Linked DNA regions of Alicycliphilus denitrificans K601. The main gene of each other region encodes a partner of the protein of the gene in region 2 in a complex. Links are inferred from orthologs where the notes say so. Each region holds a gene or a part of one and is shown on either strand. Other genes may lie near its edges. The genes, in order: uvrA and mfd.

The links.
Region 1: the proteins of mfd (region 2) and uvrA are in contact, whole or in part, in a crystal structure (PDB 4DFC), measured with the Escherichia coli proteins. The link is inferred for Alicycliphilus denitrificans K601 from one-to-one orthologs.

Annotation. Positions count from the first base shown.
Region 1 is NC_015422.1:4,848,099-4,863,228, forward strand. Bases 7,954-11,617 are described here. They hold uvrA (excinuclease ABC subunit UvrA), read right to left. Parts: upstream 11,223-11,617; coding sequence 8,154-11,222; downstream 7,954-8,153. Other genes in these bases: ALIDE2_RS22925 (methyl-accepting chemotaxis protein), read left to right, coding at 7,954-8,119; ALIDE2_RS22935 (MFS transporter), read left to right, coding at 11,405-11,617. Outside these bases: ALIDE2_RS22890 (hypothetical protein), read left to right, coding at 1-606; ALIDE2_RS22895 (FlgO family outer membrane protein), read left to right, coding at 603-1,157; ALIDE2_RS22900 (DMT family transporter), read right to left, coding at 1,271-2,152; pyrF (orotidine-5'-phosphate decarboxylase), read left to right, coding at 2,202-3,026; ALIDE2_RS22910 (LysR family transcriptional regulator), read left to right, coding at 3,043-3,939; ALIDE2_RS22915 (Bug family tripartite tricarboxylate transporter substrate binding protein), read left to right, coding at 4,059-5,051; ALIDE2_RS22920 (M14 family metallopeptidase), read left to right, coding at 5,048-6,022; more of ALIDE2_RS22925, read left to right, coding at 6,152-7,953; more of ALIDE2_RS22935, read left to right, coding at 11,618-12,583; ssb (single-stranded DNA-binding protein), read left to right, coding at 12,726-13,259; ALIDE2_RS22945 (L-lactate permease), read right to left, coding at 13,366-15,027. UniProt on the Escherichia coli protein: The UvrABC repair system catalyzes the recognition and processing of DNA lesions. UvrA is an ATPase and a DNA-binding protein. A damage recognition complex composed of 2 UvrA and 2 UvrB subunits scans DNA for abnormalities.
Region 2 is NC_015422.1:3,756,966-3,772,467, reverse strand. What follows is about bases 7,371-11,406. They hold mfd (transcription-repair coupling factor), read right to left. Parts: upstream 11,063-11,406; coding sequence 7,571-11,062; downstream 7,371-7,570. Other genes in these bases: ispD (2-C-methyl-D-erythritol 4-phosphate cytidylyltransferase), read left to right, coding at 11,141-11,406; ALIDE2_RS17975 (hypothetical protein), read right to left, coding at 7,371-7,564. Also shown: ALIDE2_RS18005 (enoyl-CoA hydratase/isomerase family protein), read left to right, coding at 1-683; ALIDE2_RS18000 (dienelactone hydrolase family protein), read left to right, coding at 769-1,653; ALIDE2_RS17995 (ZIP family metal transporter), read left to right, coding at 1,764-2,582; ALIDE2_RS17990 (LytR/AlgR family response regulator transcription factor), read right to left, coding at 2,682-3,425; phosphoserine phosphatase SerB, read right to left, coding at 3,482-4,201; mtlD (bifunctional mannitol-1-phosphate dehydrogenase/phosphatase), read left to right, coding at 4,543-6,717; more of ALIDE2_RS17975, read right to left, coding at 6,884-7,370; more of ispD, read left to right, coding at 11,407-11,989; ispF (2-C-methyl-D-erythritol 2,4-cyclodiphosphate synthase), read left to right, coding at 12,010-12,489; ALIDE2_RS17955 (sensor histidine kinase), read right to left, coding at 12,562-14,067; osmolarity response regulator transcription factor OmpR, read right to left, coding at 14,140-14,871; ALIDE2_RS17945 (SIMPL domain-containing protein), read left to right, coding at 15,068-15,502. UniProt on the Escherichia coli protein: Couples transcription and DNA repair by recognizing RNA polymerase (RNAP) stalled at DNA lesions. Mediates ATP-dependent release of RNAP and its truncated transcript from the DNA, and recruitment of nucleotide excision repair machinery to the damaged site.

The DNA.
Region 1 (15,130 bases), 1.1 Mb from region 2 along the record:
CCGCTGTCCAAGAACTTCGAACTGACCAGCCAGTACAAGGTACGTTCGGCCGGCCACTGGGAACTGCTGTCGCGCGACGTGGTGGCGCAAACCCGCGCCACGCTGGAAAAGGCCGGCTATGCCCCGAATACGCCCCTGCATGTGGCGGCCCCGGCACAGCCAAGCGCGTTTGACCTGGGCTTTCGCGACTTCCTGATCACCGAGTTCGTCCAGGAAGGAGCCTCCGTGCAGCAAGGCCCCGGCGCCACGCTGGAGGTGAGCTACAACACCCAGGTGGTGCGCCACAACAGCGACCGCCCGCACTTCATCCCCGGCCAGTTCACCATGCTCGCCGCCGGCGTGATGGCCGCCTACGGCCTGCGCCACGAACACCTCGACACCAAGCTGCTGGCCACGCTGGGCCTGACGACGGCCGCCGACTATGCGAACAGCATCAACTCCGGCGGCCCGACGAATACCGAGCTGATCCTCACCACCACCGTCTCGCGCGCCGGCCAGTACGTGGCCCGCAAGACCGACGTGTATTACCTCGAGAACGCAGACACGCCTCTGTTCCTGCGCCCCGCGCACTACCGCGCCGTCAACATGAAGGTGGTCTCGCAATGAAGCGCACACTCGCACTGGCCCTCGTGTCCGCCCTGTTCGCGGCAGGCTGCGCCCAGAAGGCGCCGCAGCTGCGCGTGGAGCCGACCTACCAGGAAGCGGCCAACGCCCCCCTGCTGCAGAACAGCCGCGAGGCGGTCGGCCGCTTGGTGGCCGGCCTGGACGTGGCGGCCACGGGCCCCGGCCCGGTACTGGTGGCCACGGTGGTCAACGTGAACGACCTGAGCCGCTCCGCCCCGCTGGGGCGCACGCTGTCCGAGCAATACGCCAACAACATGGCCGCCATCGGCTTCGACGTCAAGGAGATCAAGCTGCGCGGCGACGTCTTCGTCAAGGAAGGCGCCGGCGAGCTGCTGCTGTCGCGCGAGATCAAGGACATCGCGCGCCACCACAACGCCTCCATGGTGCTCGTGGGCACCTATTCGCCCGCCGCCAACTTCACCTATGTGAGCATGAAACTGGTGCGCACGGAGGACAGCCGCATCATCCGCGGGCATGACTACGCACTGCCCAACGACCGCGACGTGCAGCGCCTGCTGGCGGTGGCGCGCTGAAGCGCCTGCGCCCCAGCCGCCGGCACGGTCCGCCGGCGGTTTTCTTCGATCCATGAACGGGCGCCGCTGCCGGCGCCCTGCGGGCAGGCGCCGGATGCCGTCTGGCACTCTGCTTACTTTTTATTGGCGGGCCACAGCACCGAGGCAATCGCCACCGCCATCAGCGCCACGGCCGTCCAGTCCTGCCAGCGCAGCACCTCGCCCAGCCACAGGGCGCCGCTGAACACGCCCAGCACGGGGATCATCATCACGCTGAGCGTGGAGGCCACGGGCGGCAGCGTGCGCACCAGGAAGAACCACGCCGTCTGCGCGAAGCCCAGCACCAGCAGGCCGTTGTAGAGGATGGCGGCCCAGGCCTGGCGGTCGGGCATATGCCAGCGCTCATGCTCGAACAGCGCCGCCAGCACCGTGAGGCTGGCGCAGGTGATGGCCACCATCCAGAACGACAGCGTGATCAGCGGCACGGGCACGGGCAGGCGGCGCAGCAGCTGCGTGCCCAGGGCCCAGCTGGCGGCGGAGACCAGCATCAGCGTCACCCCCATGGGCCGGCTGCCCAGGGCGCCCATCTCGTGCCACAGCAGCAGCACCACACCCAGCAGCGCCGCGCCCACGCCGGCCCAGCCGCGCCGCGCCAGCCGGTCGCCGAAGAACAGCGCCCCGATGACGGCCGAGAAGATGGGCATGGTGTAGCCGAGGATGGCCGCGCGCCCGCTCGACAGCAGCGGGATCGCCAGGATCATGAGCACGTGCCACAGCACCATGTTGGTGAGCGCCAGCAGCGCCACGCGGCCCCAGTGCTCGCGCGGTATGGCGAGCGGCAGGCCCTGCTGGCGCACCAGCAGCGCCAGGATGGGCAGACCCAGCCACAGCGAGGCCATGCGGAAGGTGAGCGGCGGGAAATGCGCCACGCCCATCTTCATCACCGGCCAGTTGAAGCCCCACACCAGGGTCAAGAGGACAAGGACGATGAGCTGGCGGCGAGAGAAGGCAGGCATGGCGCGCGATTGTGCCGGGCCTGCGCAACGCCTGCCTAAAATCACGGCCATGACCTTTCTCGACATGCTGCGCGACGCCACGGCGCGCAATGACTCCCTGCTGTGTGTGGGCCTGGACCCGGAGCCCACGCGCTTTCCCGAGTCGGTGCGTGGCGAAGCGCACAGGATCTACGACTTCTGCGCCGCCATCGTGGACGCCACGGCCGACCTGGTGTGCGCCTTCAAGCCGCAGATCGCCTACTTCGCCGCGCACGCCGCCGAGGACCAGCTCGAACGCCTGATGCAGCACATGCGCGCCAACGCGCCGCACGTGCCGGTGATCCTGGACGCCAAGCGCGGCGACATCGGCTCCACGGCCGAGCAGTACGCGCGCGAGGCCTTCGAGCGCTACGGCGCCGACGCCGTGACGCTTTCGCCCTTCATGGGCTTCGACTCCATCGCGCCCTACCTGGAGTACCACGGCAAGGGCGCTTTTCTGCTGTGCCGCACCTCCAACCCCGGCGGCGACGACCTGCAGGCCCAGCGCCTGGCCAGCGTGGAGGGCCAGCCGCTGCTGTACGAGCACGTGGCGCGCCTGGCGCAAGGGCAGTGGAACAAGAACGGCCAGCTGGGCCTGGTGGTGGGCGCCACCTACCCGGCCGAGATCGAGCGCGTGCGCGCCCTTGCGCCCACGCTGCCGCTGCTGATCCCCGGCGTGGGCGCGCAGGGCGGCGACGCCGCCGCCACCGTGCGCGCCGGGCTGCGCGAGGACGGGCCTATCATCGTCAACTCGTCGCGCGCCGTGCTCTACGCATCGGGCGGGGCCGACTTCGCCGCGGCCGCGCGCAGCGCCGCCCAGGCCACGCGCGCCGCGCTCAACGCCGCGCGCGTCTAGCCCCCAGCCTCCGGCCATGCAACTCAAGTGGCTGGAGGACTTTATCGCGCTCGCCCATGAGCGCAGCTTCACCCGCGCGGCCGAGCTGCGCCACGTGACCCACCCCGCGTTCGGCCGGCGCATCCGCGCGCTGGAGGCCTGGGCAGGCACGCCGCTCACCGAGCGCGAAGGCGGCGGCCCCGTGCGGCTCACGCCCGCGGGCCAAGCCTTCCTGGAGACCGCGCAGCAGATGGCCCAGGGCCTGGCCCATTCGCACGAGGAGCTGCGCGCCATCGCCGGGCGGCAGGCGCGCACCGTCACCCTGGCCACGGGCCGCACCCTGGCGCGCACGGTGGTGGCCGACTGGCTGGCCCGCATCCAGCCCGTGCTGGAGGGCGGCGAACTGCGCGTGCGCACCTGCGCGCTGGCCGAGTCGGTGGCGATGATCGAGCGCGGCGAAGCCGACTTCACCCTGGCCTACCACCACACCTCGCTCGCCGTGCGCCTGGACGCGCGGCAATTCACCCACCTCGCGCTCGCCACCGACCGCCTGGTTCCCGTGGTGCGCGCCCGCGCCGGCGGCGCACCGCTGCACCACTTTGGCGGCACGGGCGCGGTGCCCTACCTCGCCTACTCGCACACGCTGGCGCTCGGCCGGCTGGTGGAGGATCACCTGGCGCACGACCCGCTGGCGCCGCGTCTGGCGCGCGTGGTGGAGTGCGACTCGGCCGACGCGCAGCATGAATACGTTCTGCGCGGCCTGGGCGTGGCCTGGCTGCCCTGGTCCATGGTGCACGCCGACTGCCAGTCCGGCCGGCTGGCCCTTGCGGGCGACGAGCGCATGGAGGTGCGCTTCGACGTGCGCATGTACCGGCCCAAGCGCCGGCTCTCGCCCTGGGCCGAGGCGCTGTGGGGCACGCTGGCGCGCAAGTAGCCCCCGCACAAACCCGTATACCGCGTGCACAGAATGCACGGTCTGGTGCCACTTCGGCACCGTATGGCGACGGTGCGCTTCCACAATGCAGGCACCCCACCCTGCCCATGGAGAACGCCATGCATCCTTCCCGCACCCCCGCCCCGCTGCGCCGCGCGCTGCTGGCCGGCGCCGCGCTGCTCGCCGCCGCCAGCCCCGCGGTCTTCGCCCAGACGCCGGTCTACCCCAGCAAGCCCATCACCATCGTCGTGGGCTATCCGCCCGGCGGCAGCACCGACCTGACGGGCCGTGCCGTGGGCGCGGAGCTGTCCAACCGCCTGGGCGTACCCGTGGTGATAGAGAACCTCGGCGGCGCGGGCGGCGCCATCGGCGCGCAGAAGGTGGCGAGCAGCGCGCCCGACGGCTACACGCTACTGGTGGGCGCCAACAACGAGATCGCCATCAACAAGCTCGTGACCAAGAAGGTTAAGTACGATATCAAGGACTTCACGGCCATCGGCCTCGTCGCCTCGCAGCCGCTGGTGCTGGTGGCCGGCACCCACACCGGCGTGAAGAACATCGCCGAGTTCACCGAGCGCGTGCGCAGGAACCCCGGCAAGTTCAGCTACGGCAGCTCGGGCGTGGGCACCTCGCTGCACCTGGCCGGCGAGATGATCAAGGAACAGGGCAAGCTGTTCATGACGCACATCCCCTACCGCGGCGTGGCGCCGCTGACCAACGACCTGGTGGGCAACAACCTGGAGTTCGGCGTGTTCGTGCTCTCCAGCGGCCTGCCGCACATCAAGAGCGGCAAGGTGGTCGCGCTGGGCACCACCGAGGCCAGGCGCTCGGCGGCGGCGCCCGACATCCCCGCGCTGGCCGAGTCGGCGCAGTACAAGAACGTGGACATCGGCACCTGGTTCGCCCTCATGGCGCCGGCCAACCTGCCCAGGCCCGTGGCCGAGCGGCTGAAGAAGGCGCTGGGCGAAACGCTGGAGTCGCCCGACTTCCGCAAGCGCATGGAGGCCTCGGGCTCCACCGTGGCCTCGGCCGGCGTGGACGTGGACCAGTTCCTCGCCACCGAGGTCGCCAAGTACAAGAAGATCATCGAGTTCGCCAGGATCGAGGAATGACGAGCGCTCCCCTGACTTTCGCGCTGCCCGCGCCCGATCTCGGCCCCTGGCGCGCCGGCAACACCGGCACCGAGGGCGTGTGGCGCTTCGACTCCGGCCGGCCGGGCCGCCACGTGATGATCAGCGCCCTGATCCACGGCAACGAGCTGTGCGGCGCCTGGGCAATCAAGGGCCTGATCGAAGCGGGCGTGCGCCCGCAGGCGGGCACGCTCACGCTGGCGCTGTGCAACCTCGCGGCGTTCGACCGGTTCGATGCCACGGACCACGATGCCTCGCGCTTCGTCGACGAGGACATGAACCGCCAGTGGAGCGACGAGCGCATGGACGCCGCCGACACGCTGGAGCGCCGCCGCTGCGCGCAGCTGCGCCCCTTCGTTCGGGAGGCCGACTGGCTGCTGGACCTGCATTCCATGCACGAGCCCTGCGCCCCGCTGCTGCTCACCGGCACGCAGCCGCGCAACCTGCGGCTGGCGCGCGCCATGGCCGCGCCCGAGCACGTCGTGGTGGACGCAGGCCACAAGGACGGCACGCGCATGCGCGACTACGGACGCTTCGGCCTGCCCGACGAGGCGGCCGGCGACAGCCGCTCCCTGCTCGTCGAATGCGGCTTCCACGGCGACCCGGCCAGCCGCGCCGTGGCGCAGGACCAGTGCCTGCGCTTCCTGCAGGCGGCCGGCACGCTGGACGCGGCCGCGCTCGGACGCCTGCTGCCCGGCTGGCGCCTGCCCGACGCGCCGCGCCAGTGGGCGCTGGAGGTCACGGGCCCCGTGGTCGCCAAAAGCGGGCGCTTCCGGTTCACCGAGCCGTTCAGGGGGCTTGAAGTCATCGCGAAGGCCGGCACCGTGATCGGAGACAACGACGGAGAGCCCGTAGCCACGCCGTACGACGACTGCGTGCTCGTCATGCCCAGCACGCGCCAGGCGCGCGCCGGCGTGACCGTAGTGCGCTACGCCACCAGGCGCATGCTGTAACACAGCAGGCCAAAATTTGGCCTGCATCAAGACTCATGCGTTTTAGGGAATTGCGCAGGCGCAACCGGCGGTCCTTTTACAAGGGTCACCCTAAAATTTCGAGCAATTACTTACATTTGTATAAATATTATGCAATTGCTCGACCGCCTGCGCCTGTCGCACAAGTTCCTGATCCTGGGCGGCATCGCCCTGGTGATGATGGCCCTGCCCGCTGGCCTGTATCTGCACGGCAGGATCGGCCAGATGCAGGCCCTGTCCGCGCAGGCGCGCACCATGCCGGCCTTGCAGCAGCTGGGCCAGGCCGTGCGCCTCGCGCAGACGCACCGCGGCCTGTCGGCGGCGCTGCTCGGCGGCGATACGCAGCTCGCGGCGCGCCGGCCGGCCGTGCGCGATGCGCTGGACGAGGCGCTGCAAGCCGCGGCCGCCCGGCTCGACGGCGTGGCGCCCGGGCAGGCCGCAGAATTCGCGCGCCTGCGCCAGGACTGGCAGGCGCTGCAGCAGGGCGTGGCCGAGCGCGCCATTGCGCCCGCGCAAAGCCTGGCGCGCCACACGCAGCTGGTGGCGCGGCTGCTGGCCTTCAGCGACCAGCTGCTGCACGCGAGCGGCCTGAGCACCAGCGACCGGCGCGACACCCAGGCCCTGATCCAGGCCACGCTGCAGCAGCTGCCCATGCTCGGCGAGCAGCTGGGCCAGATGCGCGCCATGGGCACGGGTGCGCTGGCGCGTGGCGAGCTGCCCCCCGAAAGCCGCGGCCAGATGCGCGCCCTGCGCGCACGCGCAGACGAGTTCGACGCCGCCAGCCAGGCCAGCCTGCAGCGCGCCACGCAGTACGCCCCCGGCCTCGCCGCCGCGCTGGGCGAGCCGCTGGCCGCGGAGAAGGCGCGCGTGGCCGAGGCCCTGCGGCTGGTCGACGACGGGCTGCTGGAGGCTGCCTCGCTGCAGTTGCCCGCCGCCCGCTATTTCGACACCCTCACGGCCTCCATAGAGGCCGTGAACGCACTGGGCGGCCAGGCCACCGACGCACTGCTGGCCGTGGTCCAGGACCAGGCCGCGGCCGCGCGGCGCGCGCTGGGGCTCGTGGTCGGCATGCTCGTGGCCCTGCTGCTGCTGGCCGTGGCCCTGGCCGGCGTCTTCGTGCGCTCCATCACCCGCCCGCTGGGGCAGGCCGTGGACCTGGCCCGCGCCGTGGCCGGGGGCGACCTGAGCGGCGCTGACCGGCCGCATGGCAGCAACGAGGTCGGCCAGCTGATCGCCGCCCAGCAGCAGATGCGCGCGCAGCTGCGCCCCATCGTCGCGCAGGTGCGCCATGGCTCCGAGGGCGTGGCCCTGGCCAGCGGCGAGATCGCCCAGGGCAACCACGACCTGTCGGGCCGCACCGAGGCCCAGGCCAGCGCGCTGGAAGAGACCGCCGCCTCCATGGAGCAGCTCAGCGCCACGGTGCAGCACAACGCCGAGGCCGCGCGCGAGGCCAGCGCGCTTGCCGAGCACACGCGCGACATGGTGCGCCAGGGCGGCGCCAGCGTGGAGCAGGTGGTGGACACCATGCGCAGCGTGCACGAGGCGCAGCAGCAGATGGCCGACATCATTCAGGTGATCGACGGCATCGCCTTCCAGACCAACCTGCTGGCCCTGAACGCCGCCGTGGAGGCCGCGCGCGCGGGCGAGCAGGGCCGCGGCTTTGCCGTGGTGGCCGGCGAGGTGCGCAGCCTGGCCGGCCGCAGCGGCGAGGCGGCCAAGCAGATCCGCACGCTGATCGAGGCCAGCCGCACCCGCGTGGACCAGGGCAACCAGCAGGCCGCCGCCGCGGGCCAGACCATGGCCGAGGTCGTGCACAGCATCCAGCGCCTGAGCGCCCTGGTCGGCCAGATCAGCACCGCCAGCCAGGAGCAGGCCAACGGCGTGGCCCAAGTGGGAGAGGCCGTCGCCGCGCTGGACCAGACGACGCAGCAGAACGCCGCCCTGGTCGAGCAGATGGCAGCGGCCGCCGACGGCCTGAGCAGCCAGGCCCAGGGCCTGGTGCAGGCGGTTGCCGTATTCCGCACGGCGGGCGGCAATGCGGCGGCGTACCGGCCGGCCGCCCTTTCGCTCACCTATTGATAGCTATTGACGCCCGTCCATAGGGCGCAACGGCCTATTTTTCCTGTAAATACCGCCGCAGGTAGCGCCCGGTGTGGCTGGCCTCGTTGGCAGCCACCTCCTCGGGTGTGCCCACGGCCACCACGGTGCCGCCGCCCGCGCCGCCCTCGGGGCCCATGTCGATGACCCAGTCGGCGGTCTTGATCACGTCGAGGTTGTGCTCGATGACGACGATGGTGTTGCCCGCGTCGCGCAACTGCAGCAGCACCTTGAGCAAGAGCGCTATGTCGGCGAAGTGCAGGCCGGTGGTGGGCTCGTCCAGGATGTAGAGCGTGCGGCCCGTGTCGCGCCGGCTCAGCTCCTGCGCCAGCTTGACGCGCTGGGCCTCGCCGCCCGAGAGCGTGGTGGCGCTCTGGCCCAGGCGGATGTAGGACAGACCCACGTCCAGCAGCGTCTGCAGCTTGCGCGCGATGGCGGGCACGTCCTTGAAGAAGGCGTAAGCGTCCTCCACCGTGAGCTGCAGGATCTGCGCGATGTTCCTACCCTTCCACTGCACCTCCAGCGTCTCGCGGTTGTAGCGCTGGCCGTGGCACACGTCGCAGGGCACGTAGACGTCGGGCAGGAAATGCATCTCCACCTTGACCACGCCGTCGCCCTGGCAGGCCTCGCAGCGCCCGCCGCCGGACGCCTGCGACACGTTGAACGAGAAGCGTCCCGGGCCGTAGCCGCGCTCTTTGGCGGTGTTGGTCTCGGCCATGAGTTCGCGGATCGGCGTGAACAGCCCCGTGTAGGTGGCGGGGTTGCTGCGCGGCGTGCGGCCTATGGGCGACTGGTCCACGTTGATGACCTTGTCGAAATAGTCCAGGCCCTCCAGCGCCTGGTGCGGCGCGGGCTCCTCATGGGCGCGGTGGATCTGGCGCGCGGCGGCCTTGTGCAGCGTGTCGTTGACCAGCGTGCTCTTGCCCGAGCCGGACACGCCGGTCACGCAGGTCAACAGGCCCACGGGGAACTCCACGCTCACGCTGCGCAGGTTGTTGCCCGTGGCGCCCAGAACGCGCACGGCCTGCAGCCGCCCCTGCGTGGCGTGGTGGCCGGCCAGGCGCTCCTTCCTGCGCTGGCTGGCGGCCGTTTCGGGGAAGCGCGGCTTCGGCTTTTTCCCCCCCTCGGGCGCCGCCGCCTGCTCCAGCACCGGCAGCCAGGGCGTGCGCCGCGCGGGCACGGGCAGGCTGCGCGCGCCGCTCAGGAACTGGCCGGTGAGCGAGCCGGGGTTGGCGCACAGCTCGGCATAGGTGCCCTGGGCCATCACGCGCCCGCCGTGCACGCCGGCGCCGGGGCCCATGTCCACGCAGTGGTCGGCGGCGCGGATCATGTCCTCGTCGTGCTCGACCACGATGACGCTGTTGCCCAGGTCGCGCAGCCGCGTGAGGGTGGCGATGAGGCGGTCGTTGTCGCGCTGGTGCAGGCCTATGCTGGGCTCGTCGAGCACGTACATCACGCCCGTGAGGCCGCTGCCGATCTGGCTCGCCAGGCGGATGCGCTGCGCCTCGCCGCCGGAGAGGGTCTCGGCGCTGCGCGCCAGGCTCAGGTAGGACAGGCCCACGTCGTTGAGGAAGGACAGGCGCGCAGCGATCTCGCGCACGATCTTGCCGGCGATCTCGGCCTTGGCGCCCGACAGGCGCAGCGCGCCGAACCAGTCCTGCGCGTCGGCCAGCGTCATGTGGCTCACATCATCGATGCCGCGCGCGGCGTCGCCCTCGCCCACCCGCACGTACCGCGCCTCGCGGCGCAGGCGCGCACCCCCGCATTCGGCGCAGGGCTGGGACTGGCGGTAGCGCGCAAGGTCCTCGCGCACCACGGCCGAGTCCGTCTCGCGCCAGCGCCGCGCCATGTTGGGCAGGATGCCCTCGAACGGGTGGCTGCGGACGATGGGCTTGCCCTTGCTGCTGCCGCTGCCCTGCAGGTAGCTGAAAGCGATCTCCTCCTCGCCCGAGCCGTGCAGGACGACCTGGCGCACGCGCTCGGGCAGCTGCTCGAAGGGCGTGTCCACGTCGAAGCCGTAGTGCCGCGCCAGGCTCTCGAGCATGGCGAAGTAGTAGCCGTTGCGCCGGTCCCAGCCCTTGATGGCGCCGCTGGCCAGGCTGAGCGACGGGAAGGCCACCACGCGCGCGGCATCGAACAGCTCCTGCTGGCCCAGCCCGTCGCAGGCCGGGCAGGCGCCCGTGGGCGAGTTGAACGAGAACAGCCGCGGCTCCAGCTCGGGCAGCGCGTAGCTGCACACGGGGCAGGCGAACCTGGCGGAGAACAGGTGCTCGCGCCCCGTGTCCATCTCCAGCGCCAGCACGCGGCCCGCACCCTCGCTGCCGCCCACGCGCAGCACGGCCTCGATGCTCTCGGCCAGGCGCTGGCGCGCGTCCGGGCGCACCTTCAGGCGGTCGATCACGACGTCGATGTCGTGCTTCTCGTTCTTCTTGAGCTCGGGCAGCGCCTCGTGTTCGTGGATCTGCCCGTCCACCCGCAAGCGCACGTAGCCCAGCGCCAGCATCTGCTCGAACAGCTCGGCGAACTCGCCCTTCTTTTGCCGCGCCACCGGGGCCAGCAGCATCAGGCGCGTGTCCTCGGGCAGGGCCAGCACGGCATCGACCATCTGGCTCACGGTCTGCGCGGCCAGGGGCAGGCCATGGTCGGGGCAGTAGGGCGTGCCTGCGCGCGCGTAGAGCAGGCGCAGGTAGTCGTGGATCTCGGTCACCGTGCCCACGGTGGAGCGCGGGTTGTGGCTGGTGGCCTTCTGCTCGATGGAGATCGCCGGCGACAGGCCTTCGATCAGGTCCACGTCGGGCTTGTCCAGGCGCCCCAGGAACTGGCGCGCATAGGCCGACAGGCTCTCCACGTAGCGGCGCTGGCCCTCGGCATACAGGGTGTCGAACGCGAGGCTGGACTTGCCCGAGCCCGACAGCCCCGTGATGACCACAAGCTGGTTGCGCGGTATGTCCAGGTCGATGTTCTTGAGGTTGTGCGTGCGCGCGCCGCGGATGCTGATCTGCCCGGCGCCGCGCAGCACCTGCGCCAGCGGGCGTCCTGCGTCCGGCGCGCTCAGAGGGGCGGGTAGTGGGGCGGTATCGGCCATCGCTGGGTGCTCGAAGAAAACCCACCATGATAGGGCAGCGCCCGATGCGCGGCAGGCCCTTGGCCCGGACCGGGAAACCCGCGCTGCGCCACAATGCGGCTTTTGCCTGAACACTGCCTGCCCCCGTGTCGGACACAACCACCTCCCCATCCCCGCCCGCCGCCGCGGCCCCCGCCTCGCGCATGACGGCGCTGGAGCGGCGCTCCAGCCTCGGCCTGGCGGCCATCTTCGCCATGCGCATGCTGGGGTTGTTCCTGGTGCTGCCCGTATTCATGCTGGAGGCGCGCAAGTACGCCGGCGGCGACGACCCCGCGCTCGTGGGGCTGGCCATGGGCATGTACGGGCTCACGCAGGCGTTCTTCCAGCTGCCGCTGGGCATGGCGTCCGACCGCTTCGGCAGGAAGCGCGTCATCGCGCTCGGCCTGCTGGTGTTCGCCGCGGGCAGTCTGGTGGCGGCGCTGGCCGACTCGGTCATGGGCCTGCTGGTGGGCCGGGCGCTGCAGGGCGCCGGGGCGGTGTCGGCCGCCGTCACCGCGCTGCTGGCCGACCAGACGCGCGACGCCGTGCGCACCAAGGCCATGGCGCTCGTGGGCATGAGCATCGGCCTGATGTTCGCCGTGGCGCTGGTGGCGGCGCCCTTCCTGGCCGCCCACGTCGGCCTGTCGGGCCTGTTCGTGCTCACGTTCGCGCTGGCGCTGGCCGGCGTGGCGCTGATCCTGTGGGTGGTGCCGCCCGAGACGCGCCACCACGGCGCCGCGCCCCAGGGCCGCCCGTCCGACGTATGGCGCCATGCCGACCTGCTGCGCCTGAACCTGGGCGTGTTCGCGCTGCACACCATACAGATGGCCATGTGGGTGGCCGTACCCGCCATGCTGGTGCAGGCGGGCCTGCCCAAGGACGTGCACTGGCACGTCTACCTGCCCGCGCTGGTGCTATCGGTCGTCGCCATGGGAGGGCTGCTCGCCATGGAGCGGCGCGGGCGGCTGCGCGCGGCCCTGCTGCTGTCGATCGGCCTGATCGCGCTGGTGCAGGCCGCCCTGGGGGGGCTGGTGGCCGGCGGCGTCGCGCCCACCGTGGCGCTGCTCGGCACGCTGCTGTTCGTGTTCTTCTGCGGCTTCAACATGCTGGAGGCCACGCAGCCCAGCCTGGTCTCGCGCATGGCCCCGGCCCATCTGCGCGGCGCGGCCCTGGGCGCGTACAACACGCTGCAGTCCCTGGGCCTGTTCGCCGGGGGCGCCCTGGGCGGAGCCCTGGCCAAGTGGGCGGGCGCGGGCGGGCTGTTCGCCGCCACGGCGCTGCTGGCCGCCCTGTGGCTGGCGCTCACCTGGCCGCTGCGGCCCGTGGGGCGCGGCGGCCACTGATTTTTTTCGCCCTCGCCGCATCAAGCGGCCCCAAGGCCGCTATGCTGCGCACCTGCGGCCTCGCAGGGGCCGCTCGAGCAGGCTCATCTGGCCCGGAAATCCTCTCCTGCCTTCCGGGCTGACGCACAAAGGATCTTTCCCCATGGCATCCGTCAACAAAGTCATCATCGTCGGCAACCTCGGCCGCGACCCCGAAATGCGCACCTTCCCCAGCGGCGACCAGGTGGCCAACGTGCGCATCGCCACCACCGACCGCTGGCGCGACAAGAACACCGGCGAGAACAAGGAAGCCACCGAGTGGCACAGCGTGGTCTTCAACGGCCGCCTGGCCGAGATCGTGGGCCAGTACCTGCGCAAGGGCTCGCAGGTGTACGTGGAAGGCAGCCTGCGCACGCGCAAGTGGACCGACCAGAGCGGCCAGGAGCGCTACACCACCGAGATCCGCGCCGACACCATGCAGATGCTGGGCAGCCGCGCCGGCTCCGGCGGCGGCCAGGGCGGCGGCTATGACGACGGCGGCTACGGCGGCGATGGCGGCGGCTACGAGGCCCCGCGCCGCGCCGCGCCCGCCCCGCGCCCCGCGCCACCCGCTGCCCGCCCCGCCCCGGCGCCCGTGGCCCAGCCGCCGCGCGCGGCCTCGGGCTTCGACGACATGGACGACGACATTCCGTTCTGAACGCCGTCCCGCCCCAACGGCAACGGGCGCCCCAGGGCGCCCGTTTGCTATTGTGGTGATAGCTGCCAGCGCTTGATGGACAAGCGCTGGAGCCAAAAAAACACCGTCAGTGCACGACCATCAGCGAGAACGGCCAGACGTAGGCCTGCATGGTCACGTACAGGCCCACCAGGCAGGCCAGCGCGATGGAGTGGAAGAACACGTAGCGCAGGATGTCGCCCTCGTGGTCGAACCAGCGCGTGGCGGTGGAGGCCACGACGATGGACTGCGCGTCGATCATCTTGCCCATCACGCCGCCCGAGCTGTTGGCCGCGCCCATGAGGTTGGGCGAGAGGTGCAGCTGCTCGGCCGCCACCTTCTGCATGCCGCCGAAGAGCACGTTCGACGCCGTGTCCGAGCCCGTGAGCGCCACGCCCAGCCAGCCCATCAGCGTGCCGAAGAACGGGTAGAGCACGCCCGTGTTGGCGAAGGCCAGGCCCAGCGTGGTGTCGGTGCCCGAGTAGCGCGTGAGCGTGCCCAGCGCCAGCATGAGCACGATGGTCAGCAGCGAGTACTTCACGAGCCACAGCGTCTTGAAGAAGGTGCGCACGATGGCGACCGGGTTGTACTTCATGACGAAGGCGCTCACGATGGCCGACAGCAGGATGCCCGTGCCGGTGGCCGACAGGAGGTTCAGCGTGTAGACCGCGCCTTCCTTCGTGGGCTTGGCGACCACGGGCGGCACCTTCTCGATCATGTTGTGCAGGCCTTCCATGGGGAAGGCGGGCGCGAAGACGCCGTTGAGCCAGGTCTTGACCGAAGGCAGGCCCCAGATGAAGACGAACACCGACAGGATCACCCAGGGCGTCCAGGCCGCCACCAGCGCCTGCGTGCTGTGGCGCGTGACGGGCTTGGCCGGCTTGGCCTCGGCGGCGCTCACGTCATGGTGGCGCAGCGAGGCCGAAGTCCAGACCGTCCTGGGCTTCCACACGCGCAGGAAGGCCACGAGGCAGACCATGGAGACGATGGCGGCGATGATGTCCACCAGCTCCGGCCCGATGTAGTTGGACACCAGGAACTGCGGGATGGCGAAGGACACGCCCGTCACCAGGATGGCGGGCCAGATCTCCATCATGCCCTTGCGCCCGGCGAAGGCCCAGATGAGCCAGAACGGCACCAGCAGCGAGAAGAAGGGCAGCTGGCGGCCGATCATGGCCGTCACTTCCATGAGGTCGTAGCCGTGCACCTTGGCCAGCGTGATCACCGGCGTGCCCAGCGCGCCGAAGGCCACGGGCGCGGTGTTGGCGATCAGCGACAGGCCCGAGGCCGCCAGCGGCGAGAAGCCCAGGCCGATGAGGATGGCCGCCGTCACCGCCACGGGCGTGCCGAAGCCCGCCGCGCCCTCGAAGAAGGCGCCGAAGCAGAACGCGATCAGGAGCAGCTGGATGCGCCGGTCCTCGGTGATGCCCGAGAGCGAGTCCTGCAGCACGGCGAAGCTGCCGTTCTGCTCGGTGAGCTGGTGCAGGAAGATGATGTTGAGCACGATCCAGCCGATCGGCAGCAGCCCCGTGAAGCCGCCCAGCAGCGCCGCGCGCCCCGCCATGTCGGCCGGCATGCCATAGACGAAGATGGCCACGAGCAGCGCCGCGGCCAGGCCCATGCCCGCGGCGATGTGCGCCTTGATGTGGAAGAAGCCCAGAGCCGCGAGCATGACCACCACCGGCACCGCTGCCAGCGCGGTGGAGATGACCATGTTGCCCAGTGGGTCGTAGATTTGTTGCCAGACCATAGCCTGTGCCCCCTTGTTGTTGTCCCGGTTTTGGAAGGAAGAGCGCCCGTGCGTCCAGGAGCGGTGGATTACCGGCTGGCAAGCGGCGCGGACGAGACTGTAG
Region 2 (15,502 bases):
CCCTGCTGGGCGATTTCCTGGAGGCGTTGGAGCGCGCGTCGCATGATCCCGAGGTGCGTGCCGTCATCATCGGCAGCCAGGTGCCGGGCCGCTTCTCGGCGGGCCTGGACCTGACCGCCGTGCACACCGGCGCGCACCAGAAGGTGCGCGCGCTGCTCGACCTGCTGTACGTGCGCATGACCGAGGTGCAGTTCCGGATGGGCAAGCCCACGATCGCTGCCGTGGGGGGCACCGCGCGCGGCGGCGGCATGACGATTGCCATTTCCTGCGATATGGTCGTCGCGTCGTCGGACGCGACTTTCGGCTACCCCGAGATCGATGCCGGCGTGCTGCCTTCCATCCACTTCACCCATCTGCCGCGCATCGTCGGCAGGCACCGCGCGTTCGAGCTGCTGTTCACCGGGCGCGCGTTCGACGCGCAGGAGGCGCAGTCGCTGGGCCTGATCTCGCGCCTCACCGAGCCCGGCAAGGCGCTCGAAGGCGCGCGCGCGCTGGCACAGACGCTGTGCGGCAAGTCGCCCGATGTGGTGCGCTTCGGCCGCAACGCCTTCATGCTGGCCAATGACAACGGCTATCGCCAGGCGGTGGCGGCCGCGGCCGACAGCTTTTGCAACGTGGCGCTGACCGACGCCGCCAGGGAGGGCATCGCGGCCTTCGTCGAGAAGCGCAAGCCCATGTGGTGAGAGGCGGCAGCCCGCGCCCCGGGGCATGCGGCGCGGGAAGGAACACTACACTTGCCGGCCCCAACCCCGTTACAGGAGCACTTCCATGCTGCATGGCGACCTCCGGCAAGACTTCGACGCCCTCGTGCCTGTCCAGGGCGCCAGCCGGCGTTCCGCCCTGCAACTGATGCTGGGCGCAGGCTACGCCGCAGCCGCCGCGCCCGTGATGGCGCAGCAGGCGATCGCCACGCCCGCCGACGGGCTCTCGGCGGGGGCGGTGAGTTTCACCGTCGATGGCGCCCGGGTGCATGCCTACCGGGCCGCGCCGCAGGGCAGGTCGGGCCTGCCCGTGGTGCTGGTGGTCTCTGAGATCTTCGGGGTGCACGCGTACATCGCCGACATCTGCCGGCGCCTGGCGCACGCGGGCTATCTGGCGATTGCGCCCGAGCTGTTTGCGCGCCAGGGCGACCCCGGGGCCTACGGCGAGGTGGCCAAGCTCATGAGCGAGATCATCGCCAAGGTGCCCGACGCCCAGGTCATAGCCGACCTGGACGGCGCTGTGCAATGGGCGGGGGCCCATGGCGGCGACCTGCGGAAGATCGCCATCACCGGCTTCTGCTGGGGCGGGCGCATCACCTGGCTGTACGCGGAGCATGGGCCGGTGAAGGCGGGCGTGGCCTGGTACGGGCGGCTGGTGGGGCAGGCCAGCGCGCTGACCCCGAAGCAGCCGGCGGATGTCGCGCCCATCCTCAAGGCGCCGGTGCTGGGCCTGTATGGTGAAAAAGATGGCGGCATACCGCTTGACACGGTTGATAAGATGAAAGCCGCTCTTGGTGCGGGGTCGCCCGCCGCGAAGGCGTCGGAGTTCGTTGTCTACCCGGACGCGCCGCACGCCTTCCACGCCGACTACCGCCCGAGCTACCGCAAGGAGGCCGCGCAGGATGGCTGGAGCCGCATGCTGGCCTGGTTCAAGCGGCATGGCGTGGCGTGAGCCAGTCGCCGCGGCAGCGCAAGCCCTTCGGGGCTTTTTTTGATGACGTCCGGTTTCTGTTTTTTATGAAAAAAGTGGCGTTTTGGCAGGTTGGATAAGCGCAAGTAGCTATGACATTGATAGCAATCATTCTGGCCACCCTGGCCGCAGGCATCGGCAGTGTGTGGATCGCGGCGGCCTTGCTGCGCGCGGGGCTGGGGGGGCGCTGGCGCGTGGGCCCGCAGCATCTGCTGAGCCTGGCGGCCGGCGCGCTGCTGGCCACGGCCTTCATGCATCTGCTGCCCGAGGCCTTCGAGGGGCCGGCCGATGCCCACGACCTGTTCACCGTCCTGCTGCTGGGGCTGGTGTTCTTCTTCCTGCTGGACAAGGCCGAGCTGTGGCACCACGGCCACGAGCACAGCGCGGCCGAGCGGCACATCCATGGCCCCGCCCATGGCCATGCGGCGCACGACCACCACCACGGCCACCATCACCATGGGCATGGCGGCTGGTCCCTGCTCACGGGCGACAGCGTGCACTGCTTTGGCGACGGGGTGCTGATCGCCTCGGCCTTCGTCGCGGACATGCGCCTGGGCGTGGTGGCCGCGCTGTCGGTGCTGGCGCACGAGGTGCCGCACCACATCGGCGACCTGGTGGTGCTGCGCAACAGCAGCCGCCACCGCAGCGCGGCCCTGCTCAAGGTGTCGCTGGCCGGGGCCGTGACGGCGCTGGGTGGTCTGGTGGGCTACTACCTGGTGGGGCTGTGGGAGGGGGCGCTGCCGTATTTTCTGGCCATTGCCTCCAGCAGCTTCGTCTACGTGGCCCTGGCCGACCTGATTCCGCAGCTGCAAAAGCGCCTCTCGGCCGCGCAGACGCTGGCCCAGATCGCCTGGCTGGCGGCAGGCATCGTGGCCGTGACCCTGGTCAGCGGCCTTGCCCATACGCATTAGCGTGAAACGGCCCTCGCGCGGCGTCGGCTCGCTTGGGGCGCGCCAGTTGCATGTGCCGCGGGCAGGTGCCAAGCGGCGCGAAGGCGGGCTTGATCCGCTTTACCCGGCCAGCGCTTCGCGCACCGCGGCCACCTGGCGGCGCGAGACGGGCAGGGGCTCGGTGAGCCCGTGCAGGCGCACGGCCCAGCCTTCACCCTCGTCCGCGTCGTAATGCCTCTCCAGCGCGCGCATGGCGCGGCGGGCCACGAGCGTGCTGCGATGCACGCGCAGGAAATGCGCGGCGTGGCGGGCCTCCAGCTCCGACAGCGCGTCGTCCACGACGAAGCTGCGCGTGGCGGTGCGCACGGTCACGTACTTTTGCTCGGCGCGCAGGTACAGCACCTCGGCCAGCGGCACGCGCTCGGTGCGGCCGCGCTCCTGGATCAGCAGCGCCTCGCCCTCGGCCGGCTGCACCGCCTGCGCGGGCGCGCCCTGGCCCAGGGTGCGCTGGACCTTCGCCAGCGCCTGCTGCAGGCGCTGCAGGCGCACGGGCTTGGTGAGGTAGTCCACCGCGTCGAGCTCGAAGGCGGACAGCGCGTGGTCCGCATGCGCGGTGACGAACACGATGGCCGGCGGGTGCGGTAGGCCCTGGATCTGGTGCGCCAGGGCCAGGCCGTCCTGGCCCGGCATGTGGATGTCGAGCAGCACCAGGTCCACGGCGCGGCCGCCGCTGATGCCGAGCCGGGCCAGCGCCTCGCCGGCGTGCGCGGCCTCCATCACCTGGTGGCGCGCATCGCAGTCGCCCAGCAGGGTGCGCAGGCGGCTGCGCGCCAGGGCTTCGTCGTCCACGATGAGGATGCGCATGCGTATCGGCGGCTATCTGCGGTGCCTGAGGCCGTGGCGGCCCGGCCCCGCCTGCCTCATTTCAATACTTCCAGCAGGCGGTCCAATCCACCCTGGTTGATGGCCACCTGGGCCTGGGCGCGCACGGCGGGCTTGGCGTGGTAGGCCACGGACAGGCCGGCCGCGCCCATCATGGGCAGGTCGTTGGCGCCGTCGCCCATGGCGATGCACTGCTCGGGCTCTATGCCCAGCAGCGAGGCGACTTCGAGCATGGTGCGGCGCTTTTCAAGGCCGTCGCAGATGTCGCCCCAGGCCTGGTCCACCATGCGGCCCGTGAGCTCGCCGCAGTTGGTGCTGCTGCGCACCTCCAGCACGTTGGCGCGCACGAAGTCGATGCCGAGCTGCTCGCGCACGCGGTGCGCAAAGAAGGTGAAGCCGCCCGAGACCAGCAGGGTCTTGAGCCCCGCCGCCTGGCAGGAGCGCACCAGCTCGGCGGCGCCGGGGTTGATGCGCAGGCGTTCGCTGTAGACGCGTTCCAGGTCGGCCATGGTCACGCCCTTGAGCAGCGCCACGCGTCGGCGCAGGCTTTCCTTGAAATCGGTGATCACGCCCTGCATGGCGGCCTCGGTGATGGCAGCCACCTCGGCCTTGCAGCCGACGAAGTCGGCGATCTCGTCCACGCACTCGATGTTGATCAGCGTGGAGTCCATGTCGAAGGCGATCAACTTGTAGTCGGCCAGGCGGGTGGATGGCAGCGTGCCCTGGACGTTGATGCCGGGTGCAAGGGAGGTGGTCATAAAAGGCGTGTCAGGAAAGGGGTGGGGCGCCAGCGAGGGCCCCGCCGCGTGGGCGGGACGCTATGGGAGTGGTTGCAAAGGGATTCTACGGGCGGGGCCGCGCGGGCCGCGTGCTGCGGGTCATGTGCCGCGCTGCGGTGGCGCGGGCAGGGCGTGGCCCCGCCGAATGGCGCCAGGCCGTATGCGCCGGGCCTCGGCGCCAGGGGGTGGCTCCAAATACAGCATTTTCCAGATGCATGCAAATGCTGCAAATAGCCAGATAAATTATGAAAAAAGCCAACTTTTGCTACGTCGACCGCTAAAATTTTTTTGCGATGCAGCAAATTTGACAAAGGAACTCGATGCTTCAATTCCAGGGTAAGACGATCGATACCGCCATCTTTGACATGGATGGAACCATGTTCGACACCGAACGCCTGCGGTTCCAGACCCTGTCCCAAGCCTCTGAAGAACTGTTTGGCAAGCCTTTCACCGAGCCCGTGCTCCTGGGTTCACTGGGTCTGAGCGCGACCAAGGCCGAAGCGCTTGCCAAACAGCACTACGGGCAGGACTTTCCGTATGCCGCCATCCGTCGCCGGGCCGACGAGCTGGAGCTGGCGCATGTGCGCACGCAGGGCGTGCCCATCAAGCCGGGCCTGCTGCCCGTGCTGGAGCGGCTGCGCAAGTCGGGCCTGAAGATGGCCGTGGCCACGTCCAGCCGCCGCGCCATTGCCGAGGAATACCTGATCAACGCCAACATCTACAAGTACTTCGACCTGTGCGTGTGCGGCGACGAGGTGGTGCAGGGCAAGCCGCACCCCGAGATTTTCGTGCGCGCGGCCGAGGCGCTGAACAGCCAGCCCGCGCAATGCCTGATGTTCGAGGACTCGGAAAACGGCGTGCGCTCGGCCGCCGATGCGGGCGGTGTGGTGATCCTGGTCGAAGACATCCAGATGCCGCCGCCTGCCGTGGCGCGGCGCGCCTTCGGGGTCTACGGCGGCCTGAGCGAGTTTCTGCAGGATCTGGCGGCCTGCACGCCCAAGATGTCCATGCCCGCCGTGACCGAGCCGTTTCCGCAGGCCGTGAACCTGCTCAAGGCCGGCATCCACGGCTTCGGGGCCATGGGCGGCGGGTATCTGGCGCAGGTGTTCTCGCACTGGGACGGCTATACGCGGCCCTGCGAAATCATCGCCTCCACGGGCAATGCGCTGCTGCGCGAGGCCATCGACGCGTTCGGCAAGTTCAGCGTGCGCTACGGCAGCCTGGCGTTCGACCAGACCATCGAGCAGCTGCGCGTGATCGACGCCGCCGACACGGATGCCGTGGCCGGCATGTACCGCGACTGCGAGATCGTCGCGCTGTGCGTGCCAGAGCAGGCCGTGGCCGCGCAGGCGGGCGTGATCGCGCAGGGGCTGGCCGAGCGCTTTGCCGCGCACGGGCGGGAGCTGACGGTGCTGGTCGTGCTCAACAAGGTGGGCGGTGCCGAGTTCGTGCGCGCGCAGGTGGAGGCGGCGCTTTTGCAGCGGGTGGCGTCCAAGGTCTGCCAGCGGATCCTGGAGCGCACGAGTTTCAGCGAGACCGTAGTCACGCGCATCGTCTCCAAGCTGACGGAGGACGCGCTGGTGCGCCAGCTGCGCATCAAGAGCGAGCTGTACAAGAAGAACGTGGTGGCCGTGCGTGAATCGTCGCCCCATGTCGGCGACTGGGCCGAGGCGCTGCCGGGCGACACGGCCGAGGTGGTAGCCCCGCATGTGAGCACGCTGCGCGATGCGGGCGAGCCTGCCAGCGCGCTGGCGCCGCTGCACCTGATCCTGTTCAATAGCGAGACCGACATGCCGCTGTACGTGCAGCAGGGCAGCGACCTGCTGGAGCACCTGCGCCAGATCGACACGGTGGCCGACATCGCGGTCATCCAGCTGCTGAAGAACCGGCTGTGGAATGGCACGCACGCCATCGTGGCCTGGTATGCGGCGCTGCTGGGCTATCCCAGCATCGGCCACGCCATGGGCGATGCGCGCGTGCAGGCGCTGATGGACCAGTTGCTCGACGCGGAGCTGGCACCCGCGCTGGCGGCGCAGTTCCCGGAGCTGCGCACGCGGCTGGCCGAGTTCATCGCCACCTTCCGCAACCGCTGCGCACATGCCTTCAAGGACCCGTGCGAGCGCGTGGGGCGCGACCCGCTGCGCAAGCTGCAGCGCGGCGAGCGCGTGCTGGGCAGCCTGGCCATGGCCGCCGCGCAGGGCGTGGCCGCGCCGGCACTGGCCTTTGGCGCGGCGCTGGCCGTGCACTACGCGCTGCACCACCCGCCGGCGGCCGAGGAGGACGAATGCCGGACGATTCGCGCGCTGTACGCCCGGCGCGAGGCGCTGCAGGATGTGCTGGCCTGGCGCGGTGAATACCATGGCGCGCCGTTCGACGGTCTGGACCCTGTGGCCGACGCCGCGCTGTTGGCCGCCGTGCAGTTGCCTTTCGACGGGCTGCAGGCCGGGGGGCTGGACTACTGCTGGGAGTCGGCCGCCGAGGCCGGCGTGGGCTGAGCGCCATGCGCGGCCCCTGTTTCCCTCGGGCCGCGCTCACTCCATTCGCACCGGTTGGCGAATGCAATTTGCACGGGGAGAGCCTTGAGGCAGAAAGCGCCACTGATATCCCATATGCAGAAATAGCTATAAAAATAGTAGCTTTATACGCTTTGTGGGCGGCGCTTCAAGGCTTTTTGTCATGCAAATACAGCCTGTCCGACCAGGTGGCCAGCCACTCGGGCTTGAAGGCCACGAACACCGCGCACAGCATGCCGGTGACCACGGCGTCGCCCCAGGCCATGAGCCAGCGCGCCACGAGCGACAGCTGCTCGCCCACGCCCGGCAGCGTATGGCCGGCCCATTGCGACAGTGAGCCGGCCACGAACACGCATGCCGCCGTGCCCAGGAAGGCCCGGCCCAGCACGTAGACGAAGGGGCGCACGCCGCCCAGCGCGTGCGTGCCGGCGCCGCGCCGCAGCAGCGCGCCCAGCAGCAGCGCCAGCGTGGCCGGCACCACGCCCTGCCACACGGCCAGGCCCAGGGCGTCGGCCCAGGACAGTCCGGGCGAGACCAGCGCGGCGATCGCCCCCACGGCCAGCAGCACGGGCACGGCCAGGGGCCAGCCCAGCATGAGCAGCACCAGGCAGGCGCCCGACCATTGCAGTTGCAGCGGCATGCGGTGCAGCGTGGGCAGCGCCCAGGCCCAGGGCAGGATGGCCAGGGTGGCCAGCAGCGGCGTCCACAGCGCGGAGGGCGCGCCGTGCGCCTCGTGCGCCAGCGGCTTGCGGCTGGCCAGCAGGCGCCAGGGCCGCGCGGCCATGGCGGCGGCGAGGGCCAGCAGGGCGAGGGCGGCTTCGAGGAGCATGGCGCGTCAGGCCGGCACGGTTGCCGTTTCGGCCAGCGGCTGGCCCAGGCTGCGCAGCACGTCGCGCACCATCTGCGCGCGCGCCGCCGGATCGGGCAGCGCGCGTTCTATGCGCAGTTTTTCGTTGCCCGCGAGCTTGATGTGCTTGTTCTTCTGGATGAGCCCGATGATGGCCATCGGGTCCACGGGGGGCCGGGGCTTGAAGGTGATGTTGATGATGCCCGGGGCCGCATCCACCTTGATCACGCCGTAGGGCGCGGAGAGCACGCGCAGGCGGTGCACGTCGATGAGGGTCTGCGCCTGGGGCGGCAGCTTGCCGAAGCGGTCCACGATCTCTTCGAGCAGCGTGTCGATCTGGTCGCTGGTGCGCGCTGTGGCCAGCTTCTTGTAGAACGACAGGCGCAGGTGCACGTCGCCGCAGTAGTCGTCGGGCAGCAGCGCGGGCGCATGCAGGTTGATGTCGGTGGCGGCCTGCATGGGCGCGAGCAGGTCGGGCTCCTTGCCGGCCTTGAGGCAGCGCACGGCCTCGGCCAGCATCTCGTTGTAGAGCTGGAAGCCCACCTCCAGCATGTTGCCGCTCTGGTTCTCGCCCAACACCTCGCCTGCGCCGCGGATCTCCAGGTCGTGCATGGCGAGGTAGAAGCCGCTGCCCAACTCCTCCATCTGCTGGATGGCGTCCAGGCGCTGCTGGGCCTGCTTGGTCAGGCCGTCCAGGTCGGGCACCATCAGGTAGGCGTAGGCTTGGTGGTGGCTGCGGCCCACGCGCCCGCGCAACTGGTGCAGCTGGGCCAGGCCGAACTTGTCGGCGCGGCTGATGAGGATGGTGTTGGCGCTGGGCACGTCGATGCCGGTCTCGATGATGGTCGAGCACAGCAGGATGTTGTAGCGCTGGGCCACGAAGTCGCGCATCACCTTCTCCAGCTCGCGCTCGGGCATCTGGCCGTGGGCCACGGCGATGCGCGCCTCGGGCAGTATTTCCTCCAGCTTCTGCCGGCGGTTCTCTATGGTCTCGACCTCGTTGTGCAGGAAGTAGCACTGGCCGCCGCGCTTCAATTCGCGCAGTACGGCCTCGCGGATCACGCCCGTGCCCTCGCTCCTCACGAAGGTCTTGATGGCCAGGCGGCGCTGCGGCGCGGTGGCGATCACGGACAGGTCGCGCAGGCCCTCCAGCGCCATGCCCATGGTGCGCGGAATGGGCGTGGCCGTGAGCGTGAGCACGTCAACCTCGGCGCGTAGCTGCTTCATGGCCTCCTTGTGGCGCACGCCGAAGCGGTGTTCCTCGTCGATGATGAGCAGGCCCAGGTTCTTGAACTTGGTCGATTCGGAAAGCAGCTTGTGCGTGCCTACGACGATGTCCACCGTGCCGTCGGCGATGCCTTTGACTGCCGCGGTGATCTCCTTGCCCGAGCGGAAGCGTGAGACCTCGGCCACCTTCACGGGCCATTTGGCGAAGCGGTCGCACAGCGTGCGGTAGTGCTGCTCGGCCAGCAGCGTGGTGGGCGCGAGGAAGGCCACCTGCTTGCCGCCCGTCACGGCGACGAAGCAGGCGCGCAGGGCGACCTCGGTCTTGCCGAAGCCCACGTCGCCGCAGACCAGGCGGTCCATGGGGCGCGGGCTGATCATGTCCTGCACCACGGCGTGGATGGCGGCGTTCTGGTCGGCCGTTTCCTCGAAGCCGAAGTCGGCGACGAACTGTTCGTAGTCCTGCGGCGAGTAGCGGAAGGCGTGGCCCTGGCGCGCCGCGCGCCGGGCGTAGATGTTGAGCAGCTCGGCCGCCGCGTCGCGCACCTGCTCGGCGGCCTTGCGCTTGGCCTTCTCCCACTGGCCGCTGCCCAGCTTGTGCAGCGGCGCCTCGTCGGCCGACACGCCCGTGTAGCGGCCGATGAGCTGCAGCTGGCTCACGGGCACGTAGAGCACGGCCTTGTCGGCGTATTCCAGATGCAAAAACTCTTGCAGGGCCGGCGTGCCGTCGGGGTTCTTGCTTCCTAAGTCCATGTGGACCAGGCCGCGGTAGCGGCCTATGCCGTGCTGGTTGTGCACCACGGGATCGCCCACCTTGAGCTCCGACAGGTCCTTGATCAGCGCCTCCACGTCGCTGGCCTGCTCCTGCTTCTTGCGCCGGCGCGTGGTGGGGGCGGCGGCGAAGAGCTCGGTCTCGGTGACGAGGTCCAGGCCTTCCTCGACCCAGGCGAAGCCCGTGGCCAGCGCCGCCGTGGCGATGCCCACGCGCTCCTCGGGCGTGGACTGGAACTCGGCCAGCGAGTCGAACGCGGGCGGGTTCAGCCCCGAGGCGCGCAGGAAATCCAGCAGGCTCTCGCGCCTGCCGTCGCTCTCGGCCAGCAGCAGCACGCGCTGCGGCGTGGCGCGTATGTGGGCCTGGAGCCTGGCGAGCGGGTCGTCGGCGCCGCGCACCACGGACAGGTCGGGCAGCTTCTGGAACTGGGCGTTGTCCTGCACGTCCTCCACGCCCGGGCGCAGCGACAACTGGGCGTGGGGCTTGGCCTGGCCGTAGAACTGGTCGGCCGAGAGGAACAGCGCCTCGGGCGGCAGCACGGGGTGGTCCGGGTCGCCCTGGATCAGGCGGTAGCGCTCGCGCGTGTCCTGCCAGAAGCGCTGGAACACACCCTCCAGGTCGCCGTGCAGCACCACGGTGGCATCGGCGCCGAGGTAGTCGAACACGGTGGCCGTCTCGTCGAAGAACAGCGGCAGGTAGTACTCGATGCCGGCGGTGGCCACGCCGTTGCCCATGTCCTTGTAGATGCGGCTGCGCGTGGGGTCGCCCTCCAGCAGCTCGCGCCAGCGCTGGCGGAACTTGGCGCGCGCCGCCTCGTCCATGGGGAACTCGCGCCCGGGCAGCAGGCGCACCTCGGGCACGGGGTACAGGCTGCGCTGGCTGTCGGGGTCGAAGGTGCGTATCGAGTCGATCTCGTCGTCGAACAGGTCCACCCGGTAGGGCTGCGGCGAGCCCATGGGGAACAGATCGATGAGGCCGCCGCGCACCGCGTACTCGCCATGGCTGACGACCTGCGACACATGCTGGTAGCCCGCGAGCGTGAGCTGGGCGCGCAGCCTGGCCTCGTCGAGCCGCTGCCCGGTCTTGAAGTGGAAGGTGTAGCCCGCCAGGAACGAGGGCGGGGCCAGGCGGTACAGGGCCGTGGTGGCGGGCACCAGCACCACGTCGGCGCCCGTGTCCCTGTCCTTCTGGGAGATGCGCCACAGCGTCGCCAGGCGCTCGCTGATCAGGTCCTGGTGCGGCGAGAAGCTGTCGTAGGGCAGGGTCTCCCAGTCGGGGAACAGGGCGCAGCGCAGATCGGGGGCAAAGAAGGCGATCTCGTCGATGAGCCGCTGCGCGTCGCCGGCATCGGCCGTGACGATGGCCGTGGTGCGGCCCTCGGCCTTCTGCTGCAGCCCCAGGCGGGCCAGCAGCAGTGCGTCGCTGCTGCCCACGGGGCGGGGCAAGGTGAATCGTTTGGCGGGGGAGAGTTTGGGGAGCTGCATGCGGGTGGTGCCGAGAGGCGGGGGCGCGGCGCGCGCGGGCTGCTCGGGCGGTGGTGGGCGATTTTAGAATGCCGCCCCATGAGCGACCTGCCTCCCGCCTTCAACCCCGTTCGCCATGTGCCCGGGCGGTTCTGGGCCCTGGTGCCCTGCGCGGGCACGGGCACGCGCGCCGTGCGCGTGCAGCCGGGCGCCGCGGCCGTCCTGCCCAAGCAGTACCAGGTGGTGGCGGGCCACCCTATGGTGCTGCACACGCTGGCGGCCTTTGCCGGGGTGGCAAGGCTCGCGGGCACGCTGGTGGCCGTGGCGCCGGGCGATGCCTTCTTCGACGGCCATGCGCACCCCGCCTTCTTCGCCGTGCCCTGCGGCGGCGCCACGCGGGCCGATACGGTGCTGGGCGGCATCAAGGCCCTGCAGGCGCGCGGCGCATCGGACGACGACTGGGTGCTGGTGCACGACGCGGCGCGCTGCCTGGTGACCACGGCACAGATCGACGCGCTGATCGACGCCTGCCAGCACGACAGCGTGGGCGGGCTGCTCGCGCACAAGTTGGCCGACACGCTCAAGACCGCCACCGACGGGCCCGGCGGCGTGCGCGTCGCCTCCACCGTGGACCGCAGCGACAAGTGGCTCGCGCAGACGCCGCAGATGTTCCGCATCGGCGCACTGCGCCGCGCGCTGGAGCACGTGGGCGCGGCCGCCACCGACGAGGCCAGCGCCATGGAGGCCATGGGCCTGCGCCCGCGCCTGGTGCCCGGCGGCGCGCAGAACTTCAAGGTCACCTATCCGGACGACTTCGCCCTTGCCGAGGCCGTGCTGGCCCAGCGCATGCACGGCGCCACGCTGGAGCGCTTCGGCGGCGCGCGCGGCGCGGCGGCCAGCGAGCCGGTACAGACTTTTTTCTCATCCACGACACCGCGCCAGCGGTGACGGCAGTGAACGGAACGAACATGGATTTCAGGATTGGCGAGGGTTGGGACGTGCATGCGCTGGTACCCGGGCGGCGCCTGGTCATCGGCGGCGTGGACATTCCCCACACCATGGGACTGCTGGGCCACTCGGATGCCGACGTGCTGCTGCACGCCATCACCGACGCGCTGCTGGGCGCGGCGGCGCTGGGCGACATCGGCAGCCATTTCCCCGACACCGATGCGCGGTTCCGTGGCGCCGATTCCGTGGTGCTGCTCACCGAGGCGGCGCGCCGCGTGCGGGACAAGGGCTACGCGATCGGCAACGTCGACAGCACCGTGGTGGCGCAGGCGCCGCGCCTGGCGGCCCACATACCGGCCATGCGCGAGCGCATTGCCGGCGCTTTAAGCCTGCAGGGCGGCCAGGTGAACGTGAAGGCCAAGACGGCCGAGCGCCTGGGCCCCGTGGGGCAGGGCCTGGCCATCGAGGCGCGCGCCGCCGTGCTGCTATTCAAAGAATAGCTCATAGCGCTTGGTATATGGTGGTTTCAGGTAGATTTGTGTATGAAGCCGCCATCTGGCAAGCGCTGGCAGCTATTGTTTTTGCTGCGGCGCGGGTGCGCCACTGCGGGGCGGCAGGTGGCGCTTGACCTGCGGGCGCTGCAGGCGCTGCTGCGGGTCCTGCCCCTCGGGCAGGTCGGTGGCGCGCTGCAGCTGGATATGGGCGACGAGCCCGCCCGAGGCCGAGTTCGCCAGCGCGAAGATGCCGCCCATGCGCTGCACGGTCTTGTCCACGATGGACAGGCCCAGGCCCGCGCCCGCGGCCGCCGTGCGCGCCGAGTCGCCGCGGAAGAACGGCTTGGTCAGGTTGGCCAGCTGCTCCGGCGGCGCGCCGGGGCCGTGGTCGCGCAGCTTGATCAGCACCCATTTCTCGCGCGCCTTGGCGGCGATGTCCACGGTGGTGATGCCGGTCTCGCGGTTCTTGCCGTAGCGGCGCGCGTTCTCCAGCAGGTTGGAGATCACGCGCGCCAGCTCCACCTCGTCCGCCATCGCCATCAGGTCCTCGGGCACGTTCATGGTGATCTGCAGTTCTCGGTGGTCCTGCACCGCGTACACGCAGGAGGACACCACGCCATGCAGGTTGACGGGGCTGAGCGCCACGGTGTCGGGGCGCGCGTAGTCGAGGAACTTGTCGATGGTGGCGTCGAGCTGCACGATGTCGGCCACCATGTGCTCGCGCGCCACCTCGTCGGTCACGCTCATCTCGGTCTCCAGGCGCAGGCGCGCCAGGGGCGTGCGCAGGTCGTGCGAGATGCCGGCCAGCATCACGGCGCGGTCCTGCTCCAGCTTGGCGAGTTTCTGCGCCATGCGGTTGAAGCCGATGTTCACCTCGCGGATCTCGCTGGTCACGGCCTCCTCGTCGAGCTGGCCGGCGGCGAAGTCGCCGTCGCGCACGCGGTTGGCGGCGTCGCTGAGCTGCTTGAGCGGGCGGTTGATGAGCCGCGCGATGATGGCGGCGCCCGCCAGCGACAGCGCGCCCACGATGGTGAGCCAGATGAGCCAGGTCTTGCCGCCGGCCGCGGACAGGCGCGAGCGGTCCATGAGCAGCCAGTTTGGGTCGCCGTTGATGGTGAAGCCCACCCACAGGCCGTTCTCGCCATTGACGCTGCTGGCCACGATGGTGCCCGGCCCCAGCCGCTGCGTGAGTTCCTCGGTCAGGCGCAGGCCCAGGGCCGAGGGCGGGAGCAGCTCGAACTTGTCCTTGGGCTCGCGCGGCAGGATGCGCACGCCCTCCTGGTCCGCCATGGTCTTGAGCAGGGACACGCGGGCGATGGCGTCGGAGTGCACGAGCGCCGCGCGGCTCAGGTTGACCATGGAGGCAATCTGCTGCGCCGTCTGCAGCGTGCGCGGCTCGAACTCCAGCGCGCGCAGCGTCTGCACCCAGGCCAGGATGCAGCCCACCAGCAGCAGCGCCAGCAGGAAGAAGGTGCGCCAGAACAGGTTCAGCCCCACGCGCGAACGCTGAGGCCGGCGGCTGGCCGAGGCCTCCAGCGGCGCCGGGCTGGTGGCGTCCGTGGGCATGTCTTGGGTGGCGTTCATGGCTTTGCGGCGTGCTCTGGCGCGGCGCCCGCAGGGCGGGCGCGCCCTCTCAGTGTGCGGAGGCCCGCGGGATCAGTTCGTGCCGTCCGGTACGAACACGTAGCCCACGCCCCAGACGGTCTGGATGTAGCGCGGCGCGGCGGCATCCACCTCCACGAGCTTGCGCAGGCGCGAGATCTGCACGTCCAGGCTGCGGTCGAAGGGCTCGAATTCGCGCCCGCGCGCCAGCAGCGCGAGCTTCTCGCGCGACAGCGGCTGGCGCGGGTGGCGCACCAGGGCCTTGAGCATGGCGAACTCGCCCGTGGTCAGCGGCAGCTCCTCGCCGTTCTTCTGCAGCGCGCGCGTGCCCAGGTCGAAGGTGAAGGGGCCGAAGGTCACGACCTCGTTGTCGCCCGAGGGGGCGCCCGGCGCCTCCTGCGGCGGGCGGCGGCGCAGCACGGCGTGTATGCGCGCCAGCAGCTCGCGCGGGTTGAAGGGCTTGCCCAGGTAGTCGTCTGCGCCCACCTCCAGGCCCACGATGCGGTCCACGTCCTCGCCCTTGGCGGTGAGCATGATGATGGGCGTGCGGTCGCTGGCCGCGCGCAGGCGGCGGCAGATCGACAGGCCGTCCTCGCCGGGCATCATCAGGTCGAGCACGATCAGGTCCACGGTCTCGCGCAGCAGGATGCGGTTGAGCGCCTTGCCGTCTTCCGCCACCATGACTTCGAAGCCTTCCTGTGTGAGGTAGCGGCGCAGCAGGTCGCGGATGCGCGCATCGTCGTCCACCACGAGGACCTTGTCGGTGCGATTGGTTGTTGAAGCCATGCTGTCTTTCCCCAGTCCAATTTGTAACAGAGCCGATTTTGACCAGCTTGTGACCGGAAATTCGCGTTTCCCCCTAGGGTCTGACCAACTGTTACAGGTTTTGCGCTGCAGCGCAACGGCGGTGGCCGGTGTTCAATGACGATGCCAGGCAGGGGCGGCCGGCATGTGCCGGCGGCCCCTGCATACCGAGGAAGGAATGAAAGAGGATATGAAGAATGCTTTTAAAGTCATAGCTTCCAGCGCTTTATTGGTGGGCGCTACAGCCGTTTTTGCTCAAAACGGACCGGTAGCGGTGCTGCAGAACGTGTTGCAGCTGTCGGCCTCCGGGACGGTCGAGGTACAGCAGGACCTGCTGGTCCTGACGCTGGCCGCCACGAAGGAAGCGCCGGAGGCGGCCATCGTGCAGGCCCAGCTGCAGCAGGTGCTGGATGCTGCGCTCGCCGAGGCGCGTCGCGCCGCGCAGCCGCAGCAGATGGACGTGCGCACGGGCGCCTTCGGCATGTACCCGCGCCATGGCAAGGACGGCAAGATCGCCGGCTGGCAGGGACGCGCGGAACTGGTGCTGCAGGGGCGCGACTTCGCGCGCATCACGGGCACGGCCGGAAGGATCCAGGGCATGACGATCAGCCAG